3 regions of the Zhihengliuella alba genome follow, and region 2 is predicted to be linked to each of the others. Evidence: predicted binding sites of a transcription regulator. Region 2 holds the regulator's gene; each other region holds the start of a gene.
The links. Region 2 encodes LexA, which represses DNA repair genes until DNA is damaged. Its sites were predicted from a motif close to TCGAACANNTGTTCGA; they were not measured.
Positions count from the first base shown of each region.

Region 1: the regulator LexA is predicted to act here: its motif matches at 2,424-2,439, upstream of uvrA (excinuclease ABC subunit UvrA).
Region 3: the regulator LexA is predicted to act here: its motif matches at 3,881-3,896, upstream of ABD784_RS06755 (HNH endonuclease signature motif containing protein).

Region 1 is NZ_BAABCJ010000001.1:336,258-340,833, reverse strand. It holds gene uvrA (excinuclease ABC subunit UvrA) at 1-2,410, opposite strand, end outside; gene ABD784_RS01500 (GntR family transcriptional regulator) at 2,517-2,885, opposite strand; gene ABD784_RS01495 (PrsW family intramembrane metalloprotease) at 2,911-4,110, shown strand; gene ABD784_RS01490 (DUF3145 domain-containing protein) at 4,147-4,576, opposite strand, start outside.
Region 2 is NZ_BAABCJ010000002.1:45,057-49,632, reverse strand. It holds gene ABD784_RS06005 (ATP-dependent DNA helicase) at 1-1,499, shown strand, start outside; gene lexA (transcriptional repressor LexA) at 1,562-2,278, opposite strand; gene ABD784_RS05995 (LysM peptidoglycan-binding domain-containing protein) at 2,572-2,922, shown strand; gene ABD784_RS05990 (histidinol-phosphate transaminase) at 3,031-4,131, shown strand; gene hisB (imidazoleglycerol-phosphate dehydratase HisB) at 4,348-4,576, shown strand, end outside.
Region 3 is NZ_BAABCJ010000002.1:219,091-223,666, reverse strand. It holds gene ABD784_RS06760 (dicarboxylate/amino acid:cation symporter) at 1-908, opposite strand, end outside; gene ABD784_RS06755 (HNH endonuclease signature motif containing protein) at 1,169-3,607, opposite strand; gene ABD784_RS06750 (DUF885 domain-containing protein) at 4,057-4,576, opposite strand, start outside.

The DNA.
Region 1 (4,576 bases), on a different contig from region 2:
CGATGTTGCGGCCCTTGTAGTGGACCTCGAGCGTCTCCCGGTTGTAGCGCGCGCCCTGGCAGACCTCGCAGGGGACGTAGACGTCCGGGAGGAAGTTCATCTCGATCTTCAACGTGCCGTCGCCCGAGCATGCCTCGCAGCGGCCGCCCTTGACGTTGAAGGAGAAGCGGCCCGGCCCGTAGCCGCGCACCTTGGCCTCGTTGGTCTCGGCGAAGAGCTTGCGGATGCGGTCGAACACGCCCGTGTAGGTGGCCGGGTTGGAGCGCGGGGTCCGGCCGATCGGGCTCTGGTCCACGTGGATGACCTTGTCGAGCTGGTCGAGACCGTTGACCCTGCGGTGGCGGCCGGCCACCTGCTTGGACCCGTTGAGCTTGTTGGCCAGCACCTTGTAGAGGATGTCGTTGACGAGGGTCGACTTGCCGGACCCGGACACCCCGGTCACGGCGGTGAGGACGCCGAGCGGGAAGTCGACGGTGAGGTCCTGGAGGTTGTTCTCGCGCGCCCCGACGACGGTGACCTGGCGCTTCCGGTCCACGGGGCGCCGCTTCTGCGGGACGGCGAGCGACTTCCGGCCGGAGAGGTAGTCGCCCGTCAGGGACTCCGTGTTCTCGAGCAGCCCGGCCAACGGGCCGGAGTGCACCACCTGGCCGCCGTGCTCGCCGGCGCCGGGGCCGATGTCGACGATCCAGTCGGCCTCGGCGATCGTGTCCTCGTCGTGCTCGACGACGATCAGGGTGTTGCCGAGGTCGCGGAGCCGGGCCAGCGTCTCGATGAGCCGCCGGTTGTCGCGCTGGTGCAGGCCGATCGAGGGCTCGTCGAGCACGTAGAGGACGCCGACGAGCCCGGAGCCGATCTGCGTCGCCAGGCGGATCCGCTGGGCCTCGCCCCCGGAGAGGGTCGCGGCGGGCCGCTCGAGGTTGAGGTAGTCGAGCCCCACGTCGAGGAGGAACTGCAGGCGCGCGGCGATCTCCCGCAGGACCTGCTCCGCGATCTGCCGGTCGCGCTCGCTGAGGGTGAGCGTCTCCAGGAAGGCGGCCGCCTCGCGCATCGGCATCCGACACACGTCGGCGATCGAGTGCCCGTTGACGCGCACGGAGAGCGAGGCGGGGTTCAGCCGGGCGCCGTCGCACTCCGGGCACGGGGTCTGCCGCATGTACTGCTCGTACCGGTCGCGGGCGTGGTCGGACTCGGTCTCCTGGTGCTTGCGGTGGATGTACTGCACCACGCCCTCGAAGCCGGTGCTGTACTTGCGCTCGCGACCGAACCGGTTGCGGTACTGGACCACCACCTTGTGGTCCTTGCCGTGCAGCAGGGCATTCTTGATCTTGGCGGGCAAACGGTGCCACGGCTCGTCGAGGGAGAACTCGAGCTCGGCGGCGAGGCCCTCGATGAGGCGCTGCCAGTACTCGCTGGTCGCCTGGCCGAGCGACCAGGGGGCGATGGCGCCCTCGCGGATCGACTTGGCGTCGTCGGGCACCACGAGCTGCTCGTCGACCTCGAGCCGGCTGCCGATGCCGGAGCAGGCGGCGCAGGCCCCGAAGGGATTGTTGAAGGAGAAGGACCGCGGCTCGATCTCGTCGATGGCCAGCGGGTGCTCGTTGGGGCAGGCCAGGTTCTCGGAGAAGTTCCGGCGCCGCTCCTCCGTGTCCTCGGCGAGGTCGACGAAGTCCGCGACGACGCGCCCGTCCGCGAGATTCAGTGCTGTCTCCACGGAGTCCGTGAGCCGCTGGCGGATCCCGTCCTTGATGACCAGGCGGTCCACCACGACCTCGATCGTGTGCTTGACCTGCTTGGCGAGCTTGGGCGGGTCGTTGAGCTGGATGACGTCGCCGTCCACGATGGCGCGCGAGTAGCCCTTGGTGGAGAGCTCCTGGAACAGGTCGACGAACTCGCCCTTGCGCCCGCGCACCACCGGAGCGAGGACCTGGAAGCGCGTCCGCTCCTCGAGCTCCAGCAGCTGGTCGACGATCTGCTGCGGGGTCTGCTTGATGACCGGCTCGTTGCAGACGGGGCAGTACATGACGCCGACGCGTGCCCACAGCAGGCGCATGTAGTCGTAGATCTCGGTGATCGTGCCGACGGTCGAGCGCGGATTGCGGCTCGTCGACTTCTGGTCGATCGAGACCGCCGGCGAGAGCCCCTCGATGAAGTCGACGTCCGGCTTGTCCACCTGGCCCAGGAACATGCGCGCATAGGAGGACAGGGACTCGACATAGCGCCGCTGCCCCTCGGCGAAGATCGTGTCGAACGCGAGGGAGGACTTGCCGGATCCGGACAGGCCGGTGAAGACGATGAGCGAGTCGCGCGGGAGGTCCACGCTCACATTGCGCAGGTTGTGCTCCCGGGCTCCCTCGACGACGAGGCGGGACTGGTCGTTGACCTTGGTCAGAGTGTTTGCGTCGCTAGCCACAGGCACATCCTAATCGAAAGTTCATTCGAACCCCGTCGTGTTCGGTGTCCGTTCGCCCACGGCGTGGGCGCTGCCGGTCAGCGCCGCCGGTCGAGGGCGGCGCCGGTCAGCGCCGCCGGTCGAGGGCGGCGCGCAGGTAGTCCACGGCCGTGGCGTCGTCGTACCCCGTCTGCGCCACGACGTCGGCGAACCGGTCCGCCGCGGCCGCGAGCCGTGCGCGCTGGTCCCCCGCACCGGCCTGGACCACCGTGCCGGCGCGGCCGCGGGTGGCCACGACGCCGGCCGCCTCGAGTTCCTTGTAGGCGCGGGCCACGGTGTTGACGGCGACCCCGAGGTCACCGGCGAGAGCGCGCACGGGCGGCAGCCGCGTGCCGACCGGCAGGGTGCCGTCGTCGACCGCCGCCGCGACCCGGCGCCGGATCTCCTCGAAGGGGTGCTCGGGGCCGGTCAGCTTCAGGAATCCCAGGTCAGTCACGTCCCTAGCCAACTAGGCTGGGCGCATGAGCGCAACTGTCCCGCCCATTCCCGGTCCCGCCGACGTCCCCGGGACGTCCCCGGTCGGCGAAGGCGCCCCGAGCGGACTGGCGATGGTCGGAGCCGGGGCCTCGCCGTCGGCCGACCGGCGGCACGAGGCGCGACTGGCGGTATTCCTGTCCGCCGCGCTGGTGGTGCTCTTCCTGACGGTGCGCTGGGTCGCCGACGTCGTGACGCCGGGAAGCCTCTTCGTCGTCTCGCTGCTGGCCCTCGTGCCACTGGCGATCTGCTGGTTCGGACTGCGGTGGGTAGATCGCTGGGACCCGGAGCCGTGGCCTCCGCTCGTCGCCGCGCTGGCGTGGGGCGCGGGCGCCTCGATCGCCGGGACGCTGCTGATCGGTGACCCCTTCGCCCGCATCGTGATGCCGCTGACGAGCATGAGCGACCCCGATCTGTTCGGCGCCGTGGTCCAGGCCCCCGTCGTCGAGGAGCTCTGCAAGGGGCTGGGCATCCTGCTGATCTTCCTGCTGGCGCGGTGGCAGTTCGACGGCCCCGTGGACGGCGTGGTCTACGGCGGCCTGGTGGGGGCCGGATTCGCCTTCACGGAGAATCTGCTCTACCTGTCGTCGGCGCTGGCCGAGACACCGACCGTTTTCTTGGAGACCTTCCTGTTGCGCGGGGTGTTCAGTCCGTTCGCCCACGTCTCCTTCTCGATCTTCATGGGAGCCGCGCTCGGCCTGGCCAATCTGCACGGACGCCGGCGCTGGCCCCTCTACCTGGCGGGAGGGTACGCACTCGCCGTCGGGGGTCACATGCTGTGGAACGGCGGCCTGGCGATCGGCTTCGACTCGTTCTTCGCGTTCTATCTGACCCTCCAGGTGCCGCTGTTCCTGATCCTGCTGGGCCTGGTGGTGTGGCTGCGGCTGCTGGAGCGCCGGCGCATCGGCGCCAGTTTGGGGCAGTTCGCGGCGTCGGGCTGGCTCGAGCCTGCGGAGGTGGCGGCGTTCGCATCCGCCGAGGGGAGGCGTCAGGCTCGGCGGTGGGCCCGGCAGACGGGCCGTGCCGACGAGGTCGAGCGGTTGACCCGGACGGCGGTGCGGCTGGCGGAGGTGCGGCAGCGGATCGAGAGCGGGAACCACGAGGCCCGGCTGGTCCAGCGGCAGGAGCACCTGCTGCGACGCCTCGTCCGGGACCGGGAAGCGGTGCTCGCCCCGCCCCGGCGGTAGGTCGCCCCCCGGGGTGCGGGATCGTGACCGCTGCGGTCAGCCGACCTGGTGCAGCCAGCGGACCGGGGCCCCCTCGGAGGCATGGCGGAACGGCTCGAGCTCCTCGTCCCAGGCCTCGCCCAGGGCGAGGGAGAGCTCGTGGTAGACCGCGGCCGGATCCCCGAGGCCCTGCTCGTACGCGAAGCGGATGCGGTCCTCGCCGACGACGATGTTGCCGGCGGCGTCCGTGGTGGCGTGGAAGATGCCCAGTTCGGGGGTGTGGGACCAGCGGCTGCCATCGGTGCCGGCGCTCGGCTCCTCGGTGACCTCGAAGCGCAGATGGGCCCATCCCCGCAGGGCCGACGCCAGCCGTGCACCGGTGCCCTGCGGGCCGGTCCACTCGACCTCGGCCCGGTACATTCCGGGCGCGGCAGGCTGAGGTATCCACGCGAGGTCCGTCCGCTGGTCGACGACCGAACCGATGGCC
Region 2 (4,576 bases):
ACGACCTCGTCCCCGGCGTCCCCGACCAGGCATGGCGGCAGGTCTCCGTCTCCGCACGGGACTGCCTCGGAGCCCAGCGGTGCCCCATGGCGGAGGAGTGCTTCAGCGAACTGGCCCGCGCGCGGGCCGCCGAGGCCGACCTGGTCATCACCAACCACGCGATGCTGGCCATCTCTGCGTTCGACGGACTCGCGGTCCTGCCCGATTTCGATACGGTCGTCATCGACGAGGCGCACGAGCTGCAGGACCGGGTGACGGGCTCTGTGACACGCGAGCTCTCCGGCACCATGGTCCTCACGGCCGCAAGTGCCGCCCGCAAGCACTGCCGAGTCAGCGTGGACGCGCTGACCCAGGCGGCCAAAGCCCTCGAAAAGTCGGTGACGGGGATACCCGCCGGACTGCTGCCCAAGGGAATCTCCGAGGAGCAGGCGGCGGCCGTGGAACAGGTCGCCGATGCCGCCCGTGTGGCGCTCTCGGACTCGAAGCCGGAACCCAACGAGCAGGCCGATGGCGCCAAGCAGATGGCCCGTTCGCAGCTGTCGTATCTGGTCGAGATCGGGGACCGGCTGCTGAACTCCCACGAGAGTCGCGAGGTCGTCTGGGCGTCGCGCCCCGGTGGCTATGTCCCCGGCCAGGGGTACGTCCAACCGGACGACTCGACGCCGGCGACGCTGTACATCGCACCGCTCTCGGTGGCGGGCAAGCTCCGCGAGGGACTCTTCGACGGACGCACGATCGTCCTCACCTCGGCGACCCTCGCCGTCGGGGCCGCCTTCGACCATGTCGCCGGTGACCTGGGGCTCATGGGGGAGGGCGCTCCCAGCTGGGAGGGAATCGACGTGGGGAGCCCGTTCGACTACCCGAGACAGGGAGTGCTCTACGTCGCCAAGCACCTGCCGAAGCCGGGTCGCCTGGTCTCCCGCGAGGCTCTCGACGAGATCGCCGATCTGATCCATGCCTCCGGCGGTGGCGCGCTCGTCCTCTTCTCCTCCAAACGCGCTGCTGAGGAGGCGGCCGAGGTCCTGCGGGAGAGGGTCAGCGAGAAGATCCTCTGCCAGGGGGAGTCGGGGATGTCCGCCCTGGTGCAGCAATTCGCCGAGGAGCCGGACACGTGCCTCTTCGGCACCATGACGCTCTGGCAGGGCGTCGACGTCCCGGGGGCCTCCTGTCGGCTCGTCATCATCGACCGGATCCCGTTCCCGCGGCCTGACGACCCCCTCTCGACGGCGCGCAGCCGCGACATCGCCCAGCGTGGCGGCAACGGGTTCATGGCGGTCTCCGCCACGCACGCGGCAGTCAGGCTGGCCCAGGGGGCAGGCCGCCTGATCCGCTCCGCCGAAGACCGGGGCGTGGTGGCGGTGCTCGACTCGCGCCTCGCGACGGAGCGCTACGGCGCCTTCCTGCGTTCGTCGCTGCCACCCATGTGGCCCACCGTCGACAAGCCCACGGTCCTCGGCGCGCTGCGCCGGCTCTCCGAGACGGCGACCGCCCAGGCGTAGGGACGGAAAGAGCGGTGCGGGCCAGGGGCCCGCACCGCTCTCCAACTCCGCGAACTGCTCGCTCAGAGGGAGCGGAGCACCGAGACGACCTTGCCCATGATGGTCGCGTGGTCGCCCAGGATCGGCTCGTACTGCCGGTTCTGCGGCAGCAGCCAGGTGTGGCCGTCCCGCTGGCGGAACGTCTTGACCGTCGCCTCGTCGTCCAGGAGGGCCGCGACGATGTCGCCGTTGTCCGCAGAGCTCTGACGGCGGACGACCACCCAGTCTCCGTCGCAGATGGCCGCATCCACCATCGAGTCGCCGCTGACCTTCAGCATGAACAGCTCGCCCTGCCCGACGAGCTGGCGAGGCAGCGGGACGACGTCCTCCACCGTCTGCTCGGCCAGGATCGGTCCACCTGCGGCGATCCGCCCGACCAGGGGCACCATGGCCGTGTCGACGGCGCTCGTCAGCTCCGAGACCGGCAGCCCGCCGACCGCGGTCAGCCCGGGCCCGTCGGGAGTCTCCGCCGGCGTCTCCGATAGCGTCAGGGGCTGCAGGATCTCCATGGCCCGCGGGCGCCGCGGATCGCGTCGGAGGTAGCCGAGCTTCTCCAGCTGCGACAGCTGGTGGGTCACGCTCGAGAGACTCGCCAGTCCCACGGTGTCTCCGATCTCGCGCATGGACGGCGGGTAGCCGTGCGCCGCGATGGAGCGCTGGATGGTCTCGAGGATCTTGCGCTGCCGCAGGGTCAGGCTCTTCTGATCCCGGCGTGGCTTGGAGGTTTCCGTCGCGGCCATCTGTACATCCTTGCTGTTTCTCGGTGCCCGCTCCCTGCTGCGGCGGGTTCCGGCGTCTCTAATCTGTGGGACCTGACTGGTGCAGTAGCTCTACGAACCACTGCTTCAACCCTAGTGGCGGGACGCGCGGATTCAAAGGTTTGTTCGAACGTGTCTCGACAACCATCGCTCAAGGGTGCTAAACATGGATCAGCAGAGTTCGAAGACATGTTCGAGTCGCACTTTCGATTCGAACACCGACACCGCAGAAGACTGGCGGCCCCCGCAGGCGGGCCGCTCACGGGAGGTACACCATGACCACGATGGCACTGGCGAATCAGGCAGCCACCGAGGCACCGCTCCGGCTGACCCGCCGAGGACGCTTCGTCCTCATCGGGCTGCCCCTCTTGCTCGTCGCGGCGGCGGGGCTGATGCTCCTCGGCCTCTGGACGGCGCCGGTCAGCGCGGCCGGGAGCGGCGACGCCTCGCCGGTCCAGTACGAGTCGGTGACAGCCCTGGAGGGCGACACGCTCTGGAGCCTCGCGCTCGAGTTCGTCCCCGGCGCGGACCCGCGGATCGTCGTCGACGAGATCGTCGAGCTGAACGACCTCCCGGGCAACACGGTGCACGCGGGCCAGGAAATCTACCTTCCCGTCGCCGACTAGTACCGGCGGCCCGCGCTGCCGATCCGTCGGCAGGAGCCGGCGGTGACGTTTGTTACCTCCGGACGCAGTCTATTCAGCGCCGGCCCGGCCGGGTTCTAGACTGTCGCGGTGAGTGATGTCCTAGCGCGCATGAACCAGCTTCCCCTTCGAGAGAACCTCCGCGGCCTGCAGCCCTACGGCGCGCCGCAGCTCGATGTGCCCATCCAGCTGAACGTCAACGAGAACACGCATCCCATGCCCGCCGAGGTCGCGCGGGCCATCACCGACGAGGTCTTCGCCGCAGCCCAGGGCCTGAACCGGTACCCCGACCGCGAGTTCGTCGAGCTTCGCCAGCGGCTGGCGGGCTTCCTCGGTCACGGGGTGACCGAGGACCAGGTCTGGGCCGCCAACGGCTCCAACGAGATCCTCCAGCAGATCCTGCAGGCCTTCGGCGGTCCGGGCCGGTCGCTGCTCAGCTTCCCGCCCACCTACTCCATGTACCCCCTCCTGGCGAGCGGCACGGATACCGCCTACATCGCCGGCGAGCGGGGAGCCGGATTCGAGCTGACCGCCGAGTCCGCCGCCCGGCAGGTCCGCGAGAAGGCCCCGAGCGTCGTCTTCCTCTGCTCGCCCAACAACCCCACCGGCACGGCGCTCGGGCTCGATGTCGTCGAGGCGGTCTACGCCGCGGGCGAGGCCAGCCGGACGGTCGTCGTCGTGGACGAGGCCTACGCGGAGTTCCGACACGAGGGCACGCCGTCCGCCCTCGAGTTGCTCCCCGGCCGTCCGCGGCTGATCGTCAGCCGCACCATGAGCAAGGCCTTCGCCCTCGCCGGCGCACGTCTGGGCTACCTCGCCGCCGCGCAGGAGGTCACGGCGGCCCTGCGACTCGTACGGCTCCCGTACCACCTCTCGGCCGTGACGCAGGCGACGGCCATCGCCGCCCTCAAGCACGTGGGGGCCCTCCTGGCCAACGTGGAGGACATCAAGCGGCAGCGCGACCGGATCGTCTCCGAGCTGACCCGACTCGGCCTGCAGCCCGCGTCGAGCGATTCGAACTTCGTCTTCTTCGGGGGCCTCGACGACGCACCGGCGCTGTGGCGGCGGCTCGTTGACCGCGGCGTCCTCGTCCGCGACGTCGGCATTCCCGGGCACCTGCGGGTGACCGCCGGCACCGAGGCCGAGACCACGGCCTTCCTCACCGAGCTCGAGGCCCTGCTCGCCGCTTGAGCCACCGCAGCCGGGCTGCCTGCCCCTTCGAGGGCGCCGTCACAGGCCCGTCTGGCTGGCAGGCCACCGATAGACTTGGACGCGAGCCGGCTGCACGGCAGCCCCACCGTTCGTCCAGTACCAACCGGCGGAGACACCGGCACCCTGACACCGAGGGGCCCGGACCGGCTCCACCGACCGCGGCCCGTGCCGCGGTCCCGATACGCAAGGAACCAGATGTCTGCTGAACTGATCTCCGGCCGCCGCGCACGCATGGAGCGCAAGACCAGCGAGTCCTCCGTCTACGTCGAGCTCGACCTCGACGGGACGGGCGTCGCCCGCATCGAGACGACGGTTCCCTTCTACGACCACATGCTGACCGCGCTCGCCCGGCACTCGATGATCGACCTCACAGTCGAGGCCTCCGGCGATACCCACATCGACGTGCACCACACCGTCGAGGACG
Region 3 (4,576 bases), 170 kb from region 2:
GAGGCGTAGCCGGCCGGCACACCGAGGTTGCGCTCGGTGACGCGCTGGCTGAGCGGGAGGGTGCCGATCGAGGACCGGGAGACGAAGGCGAGCTGGATCGCGGGCCAGGCGCCGGCGAAGTACTTGCGCACGGACAGGCCGTTCAGCTTCAGCAGGGTCGGGTAGACCGCGAAGAGCACCAGCAGGAGGCCGACGTAGATGGCCGCCGTGAACTTGCCGAGTGCGCCGATGGTGTCCCAGCCGTAGGTGGCCGTGGCGTTGCCGAGGAGGCCGACGGTGCCGAGCGGCGCGAGGCGGATGATCCACCAGAGGACCTTCTGGATGACTGCGAGGATCGAGCGCGAGAAGTTCAGGAACGGCTCGGCGGCCTTGCCGACCTTGAGTGCCGCGACGCCGATCGCGATGGCGATCACGAGGATCTGGAGGACGTTGAAGCCGACGCGGTTGGAGACCGAACCGGATTCGGCGTCGAAGCTGCCCGAGACCTCGAGGCCGAGGAAGTTGGCGGGGATGAGTCCCTCGAGGAAGGCGAGCCAGCTGCCGGTGTTGCCGTCGTAGCCCTCCGGGGCCGTCTGGCCGGTGCCGGCACCCGGCTGGAAGACCGTGCCGAGCACGATGCCGATGACCACGGCGATCAGCGCGGTGATGGCGAACCAGAGGAGCGTCTTCCAGGCGAGGCGTGCTGCGTTGGTGACCTGTGCCAGATTCGCGATCGAGGCGATGATCGCGAAGAAGATCAGCGGGATGACTGCGGTACGCAGCAGGCTCACATAGGAGGAGCCGATGATCTCGAGGGTCTGGCCGAGGGCATTGGGGTCGTCGGCGGTGCTGCCGGTCGCCTTGGCGACGAGGCCGAGGACGACGCCGAGGATGAGGCCGGCGATGATCTGGGGGCCGAACGCCGTCATCCAGCGGGGCAACCGCCGCTTGCGTATTTCGAAGGTTTGAGTGCTCACGCGTGGCAACGCTAGAAGCGTCGGGCAAAAAGATGAAGCGACTATGACGTGCCGTGACTACGGCGTGATGGCGGTCACCGAGTCACCCGTCAGAGTTCAACCCGCGGCCGTTCGGCCGGGCTGCTCGACGATCAGCACGGGCCGTGCGACGCGGATGCTGCCGGCCCAAGGGGCGGGGGCTAGAAAGGTGAGAGGAAGTCGGGGTGGAGGGGCTAGAAGGGTGCGGGTTCGAGGTAGTTGACGAGGTCGCGCATGAGGGCGGCGGTGAGGTGTTCGAGGTGGCCTTCCTCGGTCAGTTCTGCGGGGTCGGTCCGGTTCTTGGCGGTCTCGACGGCCTCGAAGATCGCGGTGCTGCTGGTGGGCGCCCAGAGGGGCAGTGGGGTGCCGGTGCCGGGTTCGATGATCAGGTCGGCGGTGTCCCAGTCGATGCCGAGATCGTCTTGGTTGGCCGGGTTCGGGGTCCGCTGGTGGTCGGGGGTCCAGGGGCGGGGGGAGGCCTTGATCCAGGCGGCGATCCGGGCCGGGACCGGGAACCTCTGGGCGGGAGTCGGGTGGGCGTCGGGTCCGGTCGGCGCGCTCTGAACGGTGGCCGTGTGGCCGGTCTCGGTGTTGGTTCTGGCCTCGGCCTGGGTCGGTGCCGGGCGTGCCCTGGCTGGCTTCGGCCGCGGCGACGTCAGGACTGCCGGGGGTGCCTGGCGTGCCGGGGTTGCCGGGGGTGCCGGGGGTGCCGGACTTGACGGGGCTGCCGGGGTTGACGGGGTTGCGGGACTTGCCGGGGTTGCGGGGGCTGGATTCTCGGCCGTTCTGGCTGGTTCGGCCGGGGTGGGTCCGTTGATGGCCCAGGCGGCGTCGGGGTAGGTGGTCGTGGCGGTGCCGAGGTGGGTGGTCACGGTCAGGGTGCCCGCGGGCGTCATCTCGCAGGTGATCAGTCCCCAGGACTTCAGCCGGTGGCAGCGCTTGCAGAGGGAGACGAGGTTCTCCATGCGGGTCGTGCCGCCGTGCTGCCACTCGAGGATGTGGTCCGGTTCGCAGGCGGTCGCCCGGCGACCGCAGCCGGGGACCCGGCAGGTGCGGTCCCGCAGGGCCAGGGCGCGGCGGAGGGCGGCTGGGGGCCGGTAGGCCTCCGCGTCGAAGGCGCGGATCGCCCCGGTCCACGGATCGGTCACGATCCGCGTCCACGTCGGCGCTGCTCCGATGATCCGCCGTAGCGAGTCTGGATCTACCGGGCCGAGCCGCTCGACCTCCGCGACCGGCACGGGCCGCCCACCCGGGCCCGGAGGACCCGTAGCGGTCGGCGGATCGGCAGCGGGAGCCCGATCCGCGGCAGCCTCTCGATCCGACGCAGGAGCCGGACACGGCGGGGCCGCCGCCGCCGCCGGCACTGGCACCGGCGCCGAGGCCGGGGCCGGGGCCGCCGAGCCTCCGGCCGGGGCCGCCGAATCCTTGGCCGGGGCCGGCTTTTCGGCGGCGGGATCGGCGCTCGCCGCGGCTGCGCCGCTGCCCACAACGCTGCTGCCCTCGGTGCTTCCGTCGGTGCCGAGAGTGGGAAAGAGCTCGGCCGGGACTGTCACGACGACGGACGGGACGATGTTCTCCAGCCCGGCTCCGGCCGGCCCGGCCAGGAGCAGGTCCATGAACGCGTCCGCCATCAGCTGTCCCAGCGTCCGCTGCTCCGATCCCTCCGACCCATCCGGGGCATCCGGGGCATCCGGGGCCGATCCTGCGGCACCGGCGCCGCGGATACTCGGATTCTGAACGCCCGGGTTCTGAACGCCCGGGTTCTGAACGTCCGGATTCTGGGGGCTCGGGTTCGGGGAGCTCGGGTTCTGGGGGTTCGGGTTCTGGGCGGCGGGGTCGGCGGCGGAGTCGTGGCGGTGGAGCCGGGCGTAGTCCTCGAGTCGGCGCATGATCGCCTCTCCGGCGAGGGTCGGCAGGTAGGCGGAGAGGTAGCACATGCCGTCATCCTCCGCGTAGAGCTCGACCCGCCGGCTCTTGCGGGCGTTGCGGTGCCGGACCTCCAACGGCTCGCCCAGCTCGCGCTCCAGGCGCCGCTTCCCGAACCCTTCCACCTGCCCCGGCGTCTTGCCCGTGGACCGCTCGAGCACGTCCGTGCAGAAGGCCTGGCGCCGCTGCCGCTGGGCCCGCTCGGCCTCGGCCACCCGGCGGGCCCGCTCCTCGAGGGCGGCCGGGTCCTTCGACGATGCCGCCGGCACCTCGGCTGCCGGGATGCGGGAGGCCAGATCCACCATATTCCGGGCATGCAGGGCACCCAGACGGCCGGAGGCCAGGGCCTCGAACGGCTCGGGCAGATCCCTGCACAGCAGGCGGGCACGCTCCACATCGCGGGCCGCCCCGTACCGGGAGACACCCCGGACCTGGGCGATCTCCTGCGCCAACGCCTCATCCGGGGCCCGCTCGACGAGGCGCCCCTTGCCCAGCGAGGCCGCCATTGCCTCCGAGGAGCGGCCCAGGTCGTCCAGATCCGCCCGGATGATCTCCGCGTCCCGGGCGTCCAGATCAGCGATCGCCCTGAGCATCACCGCCTCGCCGAACCGCTTCAACGCCTCCGAGAATGCCAGCAAGCCCTCCGGCGAGAACCGGCCAGCCAACGCCGCCACGGCCTCGGCACCCATGAGCGGGCACGGAATCATGACCGCCTCCCCGGGCCCGGGCGGAGTGCCCGCCCCTCGCACATCCGCCGGTGCCCCGGAAGCCTCCGCCACAGACGACGCGGCGTCGGGAACCGCAGCGTTGTGAACAGGGTCGTGAGCCAGGGCAAGCGCCCCGGTCACGGAAGAATCCGCACGCGCGGCCGGGAGGCCGTCACCGACGGTGACGACGAACTCCCCGATGCCCAGCACGAGCGGATCCGAAACTGCCATAGAGCTATTCTAGAAGATGTATTCACAGGGTTCCATACTTGTTCGAAAGTTTCTTCGAACACTGTGAGCCGACAGCGTACTCGAGCTCTTCTGCATTCAATGGTGGGGCCCCAGACGCCGATGGGGGGGCACGAAGTGATTTCGTGCCCCGCCATCAATGCGGTGGTGAGCCGTGCGCGATGCGTGGCTCGTCCTGAGCGCAGTGTCGGAAGAGGCGCTCAGCTGGGCAGAAGTGCCCGGCGCAAGGTATCCAGTCCTACCGATCCCACGGCGAGGGCCTGGGTGTGGAAGGCCTTGAGATCGAACGCCTCACCCTCGTTCTGACGCCGCTGGTCGCGGATCTCCTCCCACAGGCGCTGTCCGACCTTGTAGGACGGTGCCTGGCCCGGCCACCCGAGGTAGCGCGTGAACTCGAACTTCAGCTGGCCCTCCGAGATGGCCAGGTGCCGCTTGAGGAACTCGAACCCGACCTCCGGTGTCCACGTGGACGCGCCGCCGTCGGCCAGCAGCTCGTCCCGCCACTGCTCCGGGATCTCCAGCCCAAGGTGGACGCCGATGTCGAAGACGACGCGGGCCGCCCGCATCCGCTGCATGTCCAGCATGCCCATGTGGTCTCCCGGATCGGCCAGATGGCCGAGATCGAGCATGAGCCGCTCGGCGTAGAGCGCCCACCCCTCGGCGTGGCCCGACGTGAAGCACGCATGGCGCCGCCAGTTGTTGAGCAGCTCCTTCAACCGG